2 regions of the Streptococcus nasisuis genome follow, and region 2 is predicted to be linked to the other one. Evidence: predicted binding sites of a transcription regulator. Region 2 holds the regulator's gene; the other holds the start of a gene.

Region 1 (7,917 bases), 580 kb from region 2:
TACCCCATTCTTGCTTTTTTCTCCGTAGTGGTATTTGCCCCTATCCTGGAAGAATTGATTTTCCGTGGTTTTCTGGCCACCTATTTCTTCCCGAAAATGCAGAGCATGAAAACAGTGGGGATTTACTTGATTGTGTCAGGGATTTTGTTCAGCCTACCACACGGACCTGCAACCATTCCGCAGTTCTTGATTTACTTTACAATGGGAGTCAATCTGGGATGGATTTTCTTGCTCAAACGAGATATCCGCTATTCAATGGCGCTCCATTTTGTCAACAATCTGATTGCCTACGGCATGATATTGGTTGGGGTATAGAAAAAAAAGCAGTGGTCGACTGCTTTTTTATTTATCTATTTTACAAACCATAAAGGTAATCATCATCCTTCATGGCCTCTACTTCACCGAGCAGATAGCCGTTACCAACTTGAGAGAAGAAGTCGTGGTTGGATGTACCGGTCGAAATACCGTTCATGATGATTGGATTGACATCATCCGCTGAATCTGGGAAGAGTGGGTCTTGTCCCATGTTCATGAGGGCTTTATTGGCGTTGTAGCGTAGGAAGGTCAAAACTTCCTCAGTCCAACCAACGCTATCATAGAGCGAACGAGTGTAGCCTTCTTCATTTTCATAAAGCTGATAGAGCAGGTCGTACATCCAGTCGCGGAGCTTGTCTTGCTCCTCTTCGGTCAATTCATTGAAACCGAGCTGGAATTTATAGCCGATATAGGTACCGTGGACAGATTCGTCACGGATAATCAACTTGATAATTTCAGCAACGTTGGCCAGCTTGTTATTTCCAAGATAGTAGAGCGGAGTGAAGAAACCAGAATAGAAAAGGAAGGTCTCTAAAAATACGCTGGCTACTTTCTTCTCGAGCGCTGTGCCATTTTCATAAATTTCGTTGATGATTTTAGCCTTGTGTTGCAGGTATTCATTGCTGTTGGTCCATTCAAAAATTTCGTCAATCTCTGACTTGGTGTTAAGAGTGGAGAAGATAGAAGAGTAGGACTTGGCGTGAACAGACTCCATGAATTGGATGTTGTTGTAAACAGCCTCTTCGTGTGGTGTCCTCACATCTTGGCGGAGGGCTTGAACACCTGTTTCAGATTGAAGGGTATCCAAGAGTGTCAGACCACCAAAGACCTTGCCAACCAGGTCTTTCTCTTCGGCAGTCAATTTGCGCCAGTCATCTAAGTCATTGGACAAAGGGATACGCGTGTCGAGCCAAAATTGCTCGGTCAATTTTTCCCAGGTTGATTTATCAATGACATCTTCAATGGCATTCCAGTTTATGGCTTTGTAGTAGGTTTCCATATTTCTCTCTTTCTTTTCTAGAAATATCTACACTATTGTATCATATTTTTTGCTAAAAAACGCCCCAAGGACGTTCATTAGATTGCTTTGTTTGCAAGCAGCACAATTTGACGTATGGTAACTAGCTAATCCGCTCATAGCGGTTGGCGTAGATTAGGTAGTTGGCTTGCCAACAGCTAATCTTGCTACGTTAAATTACACAACTTTCACATTGGTTTGATCCGATTTCTTCTCCGTCGTCGGTGAAGGTGCGGATGTAGTAGATAGACTTGATGCCTTTGTTGAAGGCGTAGTTGCGCAGGATAGAGAGGTCACGGGTTGTCTGCTTGTTCTCATTTTTCCACTCGTAAAGCTCTTTTGGCAATTCGCTGCGGAGGAAGAGGGTCAGTGACAAACCTTGGTCGACGTGCTCAGTAGCAGCAGCGTAGACATCAATCACCTTGCGCATATCCATGTCGTAGGCTGATTTGTAGAACGGAATAGTTTCCGTTGCCAAGCCTGCTGCTGGATAGTAGATTTTACCGATTTTCTTCTCTTGACGTTCTTCAATCCGTTGAGTAATTGGGTGGATGGAAGCAGAGACATCATTGATATAGGAAATAGAGCCATTTGGTGCAACTGCCAAGCGGTTTTGGTGGTAGAGACCGTCTGCCATCACCTTATCACGCAGGTCAGCCCAATCTTGTCCGCTTGGAATGAAAATACCTTGGAACAATTCTTTAACACGGTCAGATTGTGGTTGGTAGTCGCCTGTCACATACTTATCGAAATAAGTGCCGTCTGCGTATTTTGAGTTTTCAAAGTTATCAAAAGTCGCCTTGCGTTCGCGTGCAATGTTGTTTGATTCTACCAAAGTCCAGTAGTTGAGGAGCATGAAGTAGATATTGGTAAATTCAACGGCTGTTTTTGAACCGTAGTCCACCAAGTTTTGCGCCAAGTAAGAATGAAGTCCCATGGCACCCAAACCAATCGAATGTGCACGCTCATTACCTGCCTCAATCGAAGGCACAGCAGAAATGTGCGAATGGTCAGTAACATAGGTCAAGGCGCGTGTCATAGCACGAACAGAACGACCAAAGTCAGGTGATTTCATGAGGTTAACAATGTTGGTTGAACCCAAGTTACATGAAACGTCAGTACCCATTGTCAAATATTCTTGCGAATCGTTGATGACGCTCGGTGTCTGGATTTGCAGGATTTCTGAGCAAAGGTTGGACATGATGATTTTGCCGTCAACTGGATTGCTGCGGTTGGCCGTGTCAATGTTGATGACGTACGGATAGCCTGATTCTTGTTGGAGTTTTGAAATTTCTGTCTCCAAATCGCGGGCCTTGATTTTTGTCTTACGAATGCGAGGGTTGGCCACCAACTCGTCATATTTAGCTGTAATGTCCAAATAGCTGAATGGCACGCCGTATTCTAGCTCAACAGAGTAAGGGCTGAATAGGTACATGTCCTCATTTTTACGAGCCAATTCGTAGAATTTGTCAGGAACAGTGATGCCGAGAGAAAGGGTTTTAACACGAACTTTCTCATCCGCATTTTCCTTCTTAGTCGAAAGGAAGGCGATAATATCTGGGTGGAAAACATCCAAGTAAACCACACCGGCACCTTGACGCTGACCAAGCTGGTTGGAATAAGAGAAACTATCTTCAAAAAGTTTCATAACTGGAACGACACCAGATGCAGCTCCTTCATATCCCTTGATAGGAGCGCCAGCCTCGCGCAGGTTGCTGAGGGAGATACCGACACCGCCACCGATACGGGATAATTGCAGAGCAGAGTTGATAGAACGACCGATAGAGTTCATGTCGTCTGTTACTTGAAGCAAGAAACAGGATACCAATTCACCACGGCGAGCACGACCAGCATTGAGGAAGGAAGGAGTTGCAGGCTGGTAACGCAGGTGGATCATCTCGTTTGCCAAATCCAAGGCCAATTCTTCGTCACCTTCCGCAAAATAGAGGGCGTTGAAGAGGACGCGGTCCTCCATGCTTTCCAGATAGTAAGCACCGTCGTTTGTCTTGAGGGCATACTGGTTATAAAACTTGTAGGCTGCCATGAAAGACTTAAATTGGAAGTTCTGGTCTTTCAAAAATTGGTCAATTTTAATGAGAAATTCTGGGCTGTACTGCTCCAAAAATTCTTTTTCTAAATAATTTTCCTCGACAAGATAGTTGATTTTATCCAAAATGCTATCGAATTGCTTGCTGTTAGGGATAACATTTTCCTTGAAAAAGGCTTTAAGGGCCTCCTGATCCTTGTGGAGGGGGATTTGCCCATTGACAGGACGGTTGATTTCGTTATTTAAACGGAAGTAGGACACATCGCCCAAATCTTTCAAACTCATAGTCGCAATCTCTTTCTATAATAGGGTTCTTATACTAAGGCTTTTAATTTTGCAGGTTGGAAACCAGAGAAAACGTCGTTTTCGGTTTCAATCACTGGGGCTGCTGAGAAACCAAGTCCTTTGACGTGGTCAATAAATTCTGGCTGCTCATCCAGGTTGATTTCCTTGTATTCCACACCGTGTTGGTCTAGGAATTTCTTAGACATCTTGCACTGTACACAATCATTTTTTGAATAGATAGTAACCATTCGATTTCTCCTTTGTTGACAAGGAAATTGCATAATTTCCTTCAAATTTACCAATCTAGAATACAAGATTTTGGGGTTAAAGTCAAGGGGTTAGCTTAAACAAATCACAAAATATAGATGATTATCGAACAAGAAAATACTACATGTAGTGTTTTCTGAAAATGAGGTCTACAAGCCTTGTTTAAGCCGTAGTAGAGCTGTTTTCTATGCGAAATAACCATATGTTATAAAATATAACATTCATGGTTAAGTTGTGTTTGAATAAAAAAAGCAACTTCCAGTATAATATACATAATGAATACATAGAGGTAACAGACATGACTCAAAAGAACAAATCGAATTTTGAACACAAACAAAAATTATTCTCTTACTATGATTTGGGAGAGGTTGCCCAAGAACATGGTGTGAATATTCATGCACTCCCTTATACGATTCGTATTCTGCTAGAAAGCTTACTTCGTAAGGAAGATGGTGTAGATGTGACCAAAAGTCACGTTAAAGATTTGGTGACCTACCAGGCTGCAACTCCACAGGGTGAGGTTCCTTTTAAGCCTAGTCGTGTTATTTTGCAGGATTTTACAGGGGTTCCAGTTGTGGTTGACCTTGCATCCATGCGTGATGCGGTGGTTAAGGCGGGTGGCAGTCCTGATTTGATCAACCCCGAAATTCCAGTTGATTTGGTGGTTGACCACTCTGTGCAAGTCGATTACTTCGGTACGGACCAGGCTCTGGAAAAAAATATTGAGCTAGAATTTGAGCGCAATAACGAGCGTTATGAATTCTTAAAATGGGCGGAAAACTCTTTTGAGAATTATCGGGCTGTGCCACCTGCAACAGGGATTATCCACCAGGTCAACATTGAGTTCCTCAGTGATGTTGTCATCGAGCAGGATGGCCTACTTTATCCAGATTCTATGTTCGGTACGGACAGCCATACGACCATGATCAACGGTATCGGTGTTCTGGGCTGGGGTGTCGGAGGTATTGAGGCCGAGGCAGCTATGTTGGGAGAGGCGTCTTATTTCCCAATTCCAGAAGTGATTGGTGTTCATTTGACAGGCAGTCTGCCCAAGGTTGCAACAGCGACAGATTTGGCTCTACGGGTGACACAATTGCTCCGCCAGGAAAATGTTGTCGGCAAGTTTGTTGAATTTTTTGGACCAGGTCTGTCTTCATTGGCACTGGCTGACCGGGCGACGGTTTCCAACATGGCACCTGAGTATGGCGCGACTTGTGGTTACTTCCCGATCGATGCTGAGACCTTGAACTACATGCGCCTGACCAACCGTTCAGAGGACCATATCGCCTTGACGGAGGCTTATGCCAAGGTCAATCATCTGTTCTACGATGAGGTCAATTTCCCAACCTACACCAAGGTTTTGGAGTTGGATTTGTCAACGGTGGTGCCGTCTATTTCTGGACCAAAACGGCCGCAAGATTTGATTGAATTGACCGATGCCAAGGAGGAATTTGCTGCCAGCATCACTCGTGAAGTTGGTGTTCGTGGTTTTGGTTTGGACAAGGCAGAGCTAGATAAGACAGCGACGGTGCATTATGCAGACGGAGATGAGACGATTCAGACAGGTCATGTGGCCATTGCCGCTATTACCTCTTGTACAAATACATCTAACCCCTACGTACTTTTAGCGGCAGGATTACTGGCTAAGAATGCGGTTGAAAAAGGCCTGACAGTCAATAAAACGGTCAAGACTTCTCTGGCACCTGGTTCAAAAGTTGTTACAGGTTACTTGAAAAATTCAGGCCTCCAAACCTATCTGGATGCGCTTGGATTTAACTTGGTCGGCTATGGTTGTACCACTTGTATCGGGAATTCCGGTGATTTGCCAGTAGAAGTTGCAGAAGCCATTAAGGAAGAAGATTTGCTGGTTTCGGCAGTCTTGTCTGGTAACCGCAACTTTGAGGGCCGTATCAATCCGCTTGTCAAAGCTAATTTCCTTGCAAGTCCGCCCCTTGTAGTGGCCTATGCCATTGCAGGAAACATGAATGTTGACTTGACGACAGAGCCGCTTGGTCAAGACCAGAATGGTCAACCTGTCTATCTCTCAGACATCATGCCAAGTCGTGAAGAAGTAGATGCCTATATCGAGCAGTATGTGACCCGTGACCTTTATAAGGAAGAATACCAACAGGTCTTTACAGATAGTCAAGCTTGGAACGCCATTGAAACGACATCGGATAAAAATTATGCCTGGAATGACAAGTCAACCTACATTCAAAACCCGCCATATTTTGATAATATGCAGGCGGATTTATCTATCAAGCCTTTGGACAATCTAGCAGTCCTGGCCAAATTTGGAGACTCTGTCACTACCGACCACATTTCACCAGCGGGGAACATTGCGCGGCTCAGTCCCGCTGCTCGCTACCTAGAGGATAATGGGATTTCATACTTTGACTTCAACTCCTATGGTAGTCGCCGTGGGAACCACCAGGTCATGATGCGAGGAACATTTGCCAATATCCGGATTAAAAATGAGTTGGCAGATGGAAAAATTGGTGGTTTTACCAAGTATGATGGCGAAATTCTGCCGATTTATGATGTTGCTATGAAGTATCAGGAGGCTGGAATTGGTAGCCTGGTAATTGCTGGTAAGGACTATGGGATGGGTTCTAGTCGTGACTGGGCAGCCAAGGGGGCCAATCTTTTGGGTGTCAAGGCTGTATTGGCAGAATCCTTTGAACGCATTCACCGCTCTAATCTAGTCATGATGGGTGTCCTACCCTTGCAATTCCTTGAGGGGCAGACAGTAGACAGTCTGGGCTTGACTGGTTTGGAAACCTACTCTATCGATTTGCCGGAGGATGTGACAGTTGGTCAGATGGTAACTGTTCGGGCTATTTCGGAAAATGAAACCAAGGAATTTCAGGCTCTGGCTCGCTTTGATGCGGAGGCTGATATTCGTTATTACCGCCACGGAGGCATTTTGCCAATGGTGGTGAGAAAGAAACTAGGAGGTCAACTATGACAGAAACAAATGGATTGAAAGATGCCATTGCCTGCGATACGCGCATTAGTGCGATTGAAAATGACCGCCTTTCCTATGCTGGTTATGATATTTCAGAGTTGATGGACAATAATGCGTCTTTTGAAGAGGTCATTTACTTGCTTTGGAATCTGCACCTCCCGACGCAGATTGAGCTCAATTATTTTGAAAAAGCCTTGCGGGCTGAGTATGCCATTTCTGATGCGGTGGAGCAGTGCATTCTCATCCAGTCACGCAGACACCTGCACCCGATGAGTGTCTTGCGGTCAACGGTGTCACTCTTAGGTGTTTACAATGTTCGGGCTGAGGAAAGTTCGCTGGAGGCCCTCTATGACCAGTCGATTCAGATTATGGCTAAGGTTCCGACAATCATTGCAACCTTTGCTCGTCTGCGGAAGGGCTTGGTGCCGATTGAGCCTCGTGAGGATCTGGGCTTTGCCGCTAATTTCCTCTATATGCTCAATGGGCAGGAGCCGACAGATTTGCAAGTCAAGGCCTTTAGCAAGGCACTGGTCCTCCATGCTGACCATGAACTCAACGCCTCGACCTTTGCGGCGCGCGTGACCGCCTCCACCCTGACAGATATTTATTCTTGCGTGACGACAGCTATTGGAACGCTCAAGGGTTCTCTACATGGCGGAGCTAATGAGCGGGTTTTCGATATGTTGCTGGCTATCCGTGAATTTGGTGATACAGAAGGTTACTTGCAGCAAAAATTGGACTCAAAAGAAAAAATTATGGGCTTTGGTCACCGGGTTTATCAAACGGTGGATCCTCGTCAAGAATATTTGAAGGAAATGGCGCGTGATTTGACAATGGGAACGGATGATGAGGCCTTCTATCGCTTGTCCGAAGAAGTAGAGGACTTTATCAAACACAAAAAAGGCTTGATTCCCAATGTGGATTTCTATTCGGCGACGGTATACCATGTTTTGGGCATTGACAGTGATATTTTTACCTTGATTTTTGCCATGAGCCGTATGGCCGGCTGGATTGCCC
Region 2 (7,917 bases):
GTGAGTGACAGGCATCAACCTGCCGGGTTCCCCCATTCGGACATCTCTGGATCTACGCTCACTTACAGCTCCCCAAAGCATTTCGTCGTTTGTCACGTCCTTCATCGGCTTCTAGTGCCAAGGCATCCACCGTGCGCCCTTATTAACTTAACCTTATTAACCTAATTTTTTCAAAAATTAGAAATTGTACTCAGACTAGAAAACTAGTGATTTAGATAAATCCTCTTGTAGTCCTAAGACTACTGCGATGATTTCCTAAAATCATACGTTTTCTTTAACGTCTTCGTAACTTAATTAAACTCATTAAATATTCACAGCGTTTCGGTTTATTTTCTTGTTACTATTTCTATATGTACTTTCATACATAAAGGAATGTTTGATAGATATTCAATTTTCAATGGACAAGTTTAGGATAGGAACGACGGTCGCTTCTACAGAAGTTAGTCGTGAATTCAACTTCACTGTTATTCAGTTTTGTAGGATTTCTATCCTAATGGAGCCTAGCGGGATCGAACCGCTGACCTCCTGCGTGCAAAGCAGGCGCTCTCCCAGCTGAGCTAAGGCCCCGTACACTTTATGTGTCTTGGGTAGGTTTTTAACAAAACCTCTCAAAATTAAAGAAGACTAACGTACAGGTTCCTTATCCTTAGAAAGGAGGTGATCCAGCCGCACCTTCCGATACGGCTACCTTGTTACGACTTCACCCCAATCATCTATCCCACCTTAGGCGGCTGGCTCCAAATGGTTACCTCACCGACTTCGGGTGTTACAAACTCTCGTGGTGTGACGGGCGGTGTGTACAAGGCCCGGGAACGTATTCACCGCGGCGTGCTGATCCGCGATTACTAGCGATTCCGACTTCATGTAGGCGAGTTGCAGCCTACAATCCGAACTGAGACTGGCTTTAAGAGATTAGCTTGCCGTCACCGACTTGCGACTCGTTGTACCAGCCATTGTAGCACGTGTGTAGCCCAGGTCATAAGGGGCATGATGATTTGACGTCATCCCCACCTTCCTCCGGTTTATTACCGGCAGTCTCGCTAGAGTGCCCAACTTAATGATGGCAACTAACAATAGGGGTTGCGCTCGTTGCGGGACTTAACCCAACATCTCACGACACGAGCTGACGACAACCATGCACCACCTGTCACCAGTGTTCCGAAGAAAAATCCTATCTCTAGGACGGTCACTGGGATGTCAAGACCTGGTAAGGTTCTTCGCGTTGCTTCGAATTAAACCACATGCTCCACCGCTTGTGCGGGCCCCCGTCAATTCCTTTGAGTTTCAACCTTGCGGTCGTACTCCCCAGGCGGAGTGCTTAATGCGTTAGCTGCGGCACTGAGTCCCGGAAAGGACCCAACGCCTAGCACTCATCGTTTACGGCGTGGACTACCAGGGTATCTAATCCTGTTCGCTCCCCACGCTTTCGAGCCTCAGCGTCAGTTACAGACCAGAGAGCCGCTTTCGCCACCGGTGTTCCTCCATATATCTACGCATTTCACCGCTACACATGGAATTCCACTCTCCCCTTCTGCACTCAAGTTTGACAGTTTCCAAAGCGTACTATGGTTAAGCCACAGCCTTTTACTTCAGACTTATCAAACCGCCTGCGCTCGCTTTACGCCCAATAAATCCGGACAACGCTCGGGACCTACGTATTACCGCGGCTGCTGGCACGTAGTTAGCCGTCCCTTTCTGGTAAGATACCGTCAAGTGAGAAACTTTCCACTCTTCTCACAGTTCTTCTCTTACAACAGAGCTTTATGATCCGAAAACCTTCTTCACTCACGCGGCGTTGCTCGGTCAGGGTTGCCCCCATTGCCGAAGATTCCCTACTGCTGCCTCCCGTAGGAGTCTGGGCCGTGTCTCAGTCCCAGTGTGGCCGATCACCCTCTCAGGTCGGCTATGTATCGTTGCCTTGGTGGGCCATTACCCCACCAACTAGCTAATACAACGCAGGTCCATCTCATAGTGAAGCAGTTGCTCCTTTCAAGCATCTACCATGCGGTAAATACTGTTATGCGGTATTAGCTATCGTTTCCAATAGTTATCCCCCGCTATGAGGCAGGTTACCTACGCGTTACTCACCCGTTCGCAACTCATCCGGAAGAAGCAAGCTCCCTCCTTCAGCGTTCTACTTGCATGTATTAGGCACGCCGCCAGCGTTCGTCCTGAGCCAGGATCAAACTCTCATTAAAATTAGTTTGTCCGACTAAGCACTCTGGCTTATCCGTTTATTGTTTTTTTGTCATTGACGATTTATATTTCTATAAATCACCCTGCACGTTTGGTTCGTCTTCTTTAATTTTCAAAGGTCTTGTCGTCTATCGCGACAACTATATCAGTATATCACATCCACGATTTCCTGTCAACTGCTTTTTGAAACTTTTTTTCGTTTCTCCTGCATCAATAGTCCCGCGCGAGACAACTTCATTATTCTATCATCTATTACGAATACTGTCAATAACTTTTTTCAAAAATTTTTAATTTTTTCATCGGCTAGGTTCTAAAAGCCAGATCAACAAAGGCTTCAAATGATAGCTTGATTATTCTATCAGCTAAAGGGTCAATTGTCAATAAAGAAAATTGGGTTTTAAGCAAAAAAGAAGACCAAGGGTCTTCTCATGTGTGTTACTTCCGTTTCCGTGCAATCAAATGAATCGGTGTTCCTTCAAAGACGAAGGCCTTGCGAATTTGATTCTCCAAGAAACGCATGTATGAAAAGTGCATGAGCTCTTCTTCATTAACAAAGACCACGAAAGTTGGTGGCTTGGTCGCAACTTGGGTCGCATAGAAAATTTTCAAGCGTTTGCCCTTGTCTGTCGGTGTCGGGTTGATGGCAATGGCATCCATGATGACATCGTTGAGGACAGACGAAGAAATCCGCATATTTTGGCTCTCGCTGATAGCCTTAATCATTTCTGGCAACTTGTGCAAGCGTTGCTTGGTCAAGGCCGACACAAAGATAATCGGTGCATAGGACAGGTACTGGAATTGGTCGCGAATATCATCTTCCCATTGTTTCATCGTATGGTTGTCTTTTTCAAGCGTATCCCACTTGTTGACCACGATGATGATTCCCTTACCAGCCTCATGGGCAAAGCCAGCAATCCGCTTGTCGTATTCACGAATACCTTCTTCGGCATTGATGACCATGAGGACCACATCTGAACGGTCGATGGCACGCATGGCACGCATAACTGAATATTTCTCGGTATTTTCATAAACCTTACCAGACTTACGCATCCCTGCCGTATCAATCATGGTAAATTCCTGACCGTCAGGATCCGTGAAATGCGTGTCAATGGCATCGCGGGTCGTACCAGCTACAGGCGATGCAATCACGCGCTCCTCGCCTAAAATGGCGTTAATCAAACTGGACTTACCGACATTTGGTCGACCAATTAAGCTGAACTTGATAATGTTTGGATTTTCTTCAATCTCTTCATTTGGTAGGTTTTCAATGATTGCATCCAAGACATCCCCCGTACCAATCCCGTGGACAGATGACACAGGATAGGGATCACCTAGTCCAAGCGAATAAAAATCATAAATCTCATTACGCATCTCTGGGTTGTCGACCTTGTTGACCACCAAAATGACTGGCTTGTTGGTCTTGTAAAGGACGCGAGATACATACTCATCCGCATCGGTCACGCCCTCTTTTCCAGACACGACAAAGACAATGACATCAGCCTCGCTCATAGCAATATCAGCCTGGTGCTTGATTTGCTCCATAAAGGGGGCGTCTACATCGTCAATTCCTCCAGTATCAATGATGGAGAACTTGCGATTGAGCCATTCAGCAGTCGCATAGATACGGTCGCGGGTCACACCTTCCACATCCTCGACGATAGAAATGCGTTCCCCCGCAATCCGGTTAAATAATGTTGATTTACCAACGTTGGGACGTCCCACGATGGCAATAGTTGGTAGAGCCATAGCTCCTCCTCTTCTCTTACAATAATTTATTTTTTTCTAAAATAGCCTTGGTTTCAGCTTGTTCTGCCTGGCTAAATTGGGCTACAATCCGTTCTGACCACAATTCAGTCTGGCGGTCTCCAGCGTATACTGTCTGGATCTGATCGTAGGATTTGATGATTTCAATATCCTGCTCAACATACTCTTCCTCAAAGACAATTGCCTCTGTCGCCAAACGTGGTTTAACTGGATGATGTTGAGCAGGCGCCCTAGAGCAATACAGAAAATGGGATAGGTATAATCCGGCAAATTGAACAGCTCCGCTATTGCTAAAGCCTTATGGCGAATCAGTCCAATAAACACTCCGCCGTAGCCCAAGCTTTCTGCCGCTAATAAGGTATTCTGACCGGCCAAAGAAGCATCAACTGATGAAATCAAGAGATTCTCTGGTCCTTTGGCATCAAAGTCTGAACCATGAAGCTCCGCCGCCTTGCTGGCACGATTATGGTCCCCAACAAAAACAAGAATTGCCTGAGCTTGAAGAATGGCAGGCTGTGGTACCAAGTCATATAGTGCTTGTTTTTTCGCTTCTGTTTGGACGACAACAATGGAATAGGACTGAAAATTTTTCCAGCTAGAGGCAGCTCGCCCAGCTGCGATGATTGCTTCAAGATCTTCTGATACAAGAGGCTCCTCCGTAAAACGACGAACAGAGCTATGTTTCAACATTAAATCAATCGTTTCATTCATCGGCGGTTATTTCCTTTCAAATGTAAATCACGTGCTAAATAACGAATCCGCTCCATAACCCGTTTGGCCTGCCAGGTCTCATCACCAGACTTGCCGGATGCAAAATGACGTTCCAAATCATCAAAGGAGAAATTGGAAGTAAAGAAGGTCGGCAGATTTTCCTGCATACGGTACTGAAGAATGACCTGTAAAACATCATCACGCACCCACGGACTATGTTGCTCCGCTCCGATATCGTCTAATACCAAGACTTGAGCCATCTTGATTTCGTCAATTCGCTCCTTAACTGAACCGTCTTTGATGGCATTTTTTATATCCACCACAAAAGTCGGATAATGGAGCATGGTGGTCGACTGCAAATGCGTTTTAGACAAGAGATTAGCCAAATAAGCCATGAGATAGGACTTGCCAATGCCAAAATGACCGTAAATATAGAGTCCTTTGGGCTTTTCATCAAAGCGTTTGACAAAATCAGCAATGGCCAACATGACTTCCACCCGATTTTCATCGTTCTTATCAATGTCCGCCACCGTCACATTTTTCAGACTGGCTGGCATATTGATGAGCTGAATGCGATTTTTGATAGCTTCCAGACGACGATAATCGACCAATTCTGCCGTTTCCAAATAGGACACGTCCGCATAGCCCTCATTCATGATGAGAACAGGCTGGTAGCCCTTGGCCATATAACTTTTGTCTTGCTTGAGAAACTGGTCGCGCTGGCTGATATATTCCAAAAATTTGGAAATAGACAAGGTAATTTCCTGCTGTGTCAGACCTTGTTTTTTTATAAAGTCAGCCACATCTGTATCCGCTACAATCTCCTGGTAGAGTTCTTGATAGGACTTGCGACTAGGGTTGGCTGTTTGTGACAGCCTGTCTTGCACTGATTTCATCAGCCACCTCCTTGTGTTTCCATTTCTTCCAATTCGCGATAGAGGGCGGCTAGTTGGGCCTGTCCTTCTCTCGTTTGCTCTTGCTTAACTTCTTCCTTGCTCCAGTCCGGAACATTAGTTGCTGATACTTGCTTGTTCTGGGCGCTTGCCTTCTTGTTGTTTCCTGCTTTCAATTCCCTCAGATAAAGGACAGCTGCCTCTGCATTTCCAATCCCCTTATAGGAAAAATCATTGCCCAACTTGAGGGCGTATTTTTCATTGAGATTGGCCGAATCCACCTTATTAAAAGTGTAAAGAACAAGGACATTGATAACTTCATCCAAGAGACCAATTTGAGCCAAATCTGTCAGGCACTTGCGCTCCGACTGGGTCACTGCTGCCTTTCTTTGTTCCTTAATGAAGACCAAAAATTCCAGACTAGACTTGGACCTGGCCTCACGAACGATGATTTTTTCCTGGTCTGTGAGCCCACTCGTTTGTTTAGAGAAGGCTTGGTCTGACTGTGACAGTCGTTTGGTCGAAATAACCTGGCCGATAGCCGTTTCCTTGGCCTTGCGATAGGTTTCCAACCAGGTCCAGCCTGACCGCTCTGCTATGTGACTAAGAGCAATCACATCGTTCGTCTCATCCTGAAATCGTAGCTGGTCCTTGGCCATCATAGCCTTGAAGGCTGACCAGTCAAAGTCCCTCTTACTCTTAACTACAGGAGAAATCTGTCCTTCCACATCGAAAACGTCTGAGAAAGATTTGGAAACATTCTTATCCTGGCTAGGGCTAGCGGGTATGAGATTCTCCACAGAAACCTCGCCAATTCTTTGCTCAAGAAGATGCCTATACAAGGGCTTGCCTAAAAATTCTCCGACGCTTAAAGGAGGTACTAGCTCTAGGCCCCTAGTCTCGTCAAGCTGATAAATCTTCAACAGACCCACTGCTGACAGAATATCCAGCGCCTGCTGCAAGCGATGAAAGCCAACATTCATGTGATTTAGAATGCTAGTCCATTGGTAACGCCCCTGCCCCGAGTCACCAAAACTATATAAATAGTAATACAGCGCTAGCGCATCCAAACCGATGATGGGCTGGTAACATTTGCTCAGGCTGATTACATCAGGTGCAAAATTTCCAGCTTTCAGATAGGTAAAGGGATCATTTGGTTTCATCTTTGACACCTGGTTTCACTTTTGACCCCTTAGAAATCATCTGCTTGAGCAAGTTTTCTAACTCACCAACATCTTTGAAAGAACGATAGACAGAGGCAAAGCGTACATAAGTGATTTCATCTAGTTCAACTAATTCTTCCATGACCAAATTGCCGATAAAGTCACTTTCTACTTCGCTATCATTTTGGGCGCGAACCTTTTGTTCAATTCGATTGACCACCTGATCAATATCACCGGTTGATACTGGACGTTTCTGAGCCGAACGAATGATGCCATTAAAAATTTTCTCTCTCGAAAATTGCTCACGGGTGCCGTCTTTTTTAACAACTACTAGTGTTTTTTCCTCAATTCGCTCATAGGTGGTAAAACGCTGACCACATTGGTCACAGGAACGGCGACGACGGATGGTATTCCCATCTTCTGCCTGGCGACTATCAACAACACTTGACTTCAAACTCTGACACTTTGGACAACGCATACTCTTTCTCCTACTTTGCTTTTATCACTTCAGTATAGCATAAAATAGTCAAAAATAAAAGAAAGCGATAAGCACGCTTTCCTAAGCACCTTCAATCTGGTCATCCAAGCGATGGTGAACCCATTCCCTGACCAGACGGTAAATGACCGCAAAAATTGGTGTGAAGAAGACCATTCCTAGAAGGCCAAACAAATTTCCACCAATCAGGGCTGCAGCCAGGGTGAAGAGGGTTGGCAGACCAACCGACTGTCCAACTACGCGCGGATAGATGACATTTCCCTCAATCAATTGAATGATTTGGAAGAGAACAATAGACCACAGAGCCAACAAAGGATTTTGTACCGCCACAAAGAGGGCACTAATCAGGCAGGCTGTAAATGGACCGATATAGGGAACAAAGGATAGGACCCCTGCCAAAATACCGGCCATGCTAGCATAGGGGATGCCAGAAAGTCCATAGCTGACAAAGACCAGGACCCCAATAATAACGGCCTCTACAATTTGGCTCATCAAGAATTTATCATAGGTATCTATCACAACTTCCCCGACGTAGTTGATCAGACGAACTGCTTTCTGTGGCAGAGTAGCCTGCAAGAGTTTCCCCGTCATGGACTGCAGATGTTCCTTGCTTCCCAGGATAGCCAAAGTGAAGAAAAAGGCCATAACCAGGGTCATTGTGTTGGAAAAAATGCCTGTAACATTGGATACCAGA

Evidence for each region. Region 2 encodes NrdR, which represses ribonucleotide reductase genes. Its sites were predicted from a motif close to ACACNATATATNGTGT; they were not measured.
Region 1: a site for NrdR is predicted at 4,050-4,065, ahead of nrdH (glutaredoxin-like protein NrdH). Genes of this name have one in related genera too.

Annotation. Positions count from the first base shown of each region.
Region 1 is NZ_CP162268.1:1,636,110-1,644,026, reverse strand. It holds gene AB1F57_RS08275 (type II CAAX endopeptidase family protein) at 1-315, shown strand, start outside; gene nrdF (class 1b ribonucleoside-diphosphate reductase subunit beta) at 356-1,315, opposite strand; gene nrdE (class 1b ribonucleoside-diphosphate reductase subunit alpha) at 1,506-3,665, opposite strand; gene nrdH (glutaredoxin-like protein NrdH) at 3,695-3,913, opposite strand; gene acnA (aconitate hydratase AcnA) at 4,231-6,900, shown strand; gene AB1F57_RS08250 (citrate synthase) at 6,897-7,917, shown strand, end outside.
Region 2 is NZ_CP162268.1:2,213,532-2,221,448, forward strand. It holds rRNA gene AB1F57_RS11210 (23S ribosomal RNA) at 1-153, opposite strand, end outside; tRNA gene AB1F57_RS11215 (tRNA-Ala) at 495-567, opposite strand; rRNA gene AB1F57_RS11220 (16S ribosomal RNA) at 651-2,198, opposite strand; gene der (ribosome biogenesis GTPase Der) at 2,632-3,942, opposite strand; partial or broken gene AB1F57_RS11230 (nitroreductase family protein) at 3,959-4,671, opposite strand; gene dnaI (primosomal protein DnaI) at 4,668-5,567, opposite strand; gene AB1F57_RS11240 (replication initiation/membrane attachment protein) at 5,567-6,727, opposite strand; gene nrdR (transcriptional regulator NrdR) at 6,714-7,205, opposite strand; gene AB1F57_RS11250 (AI-2E family transporter) at 7,287-7,917, opposite strand, start outside.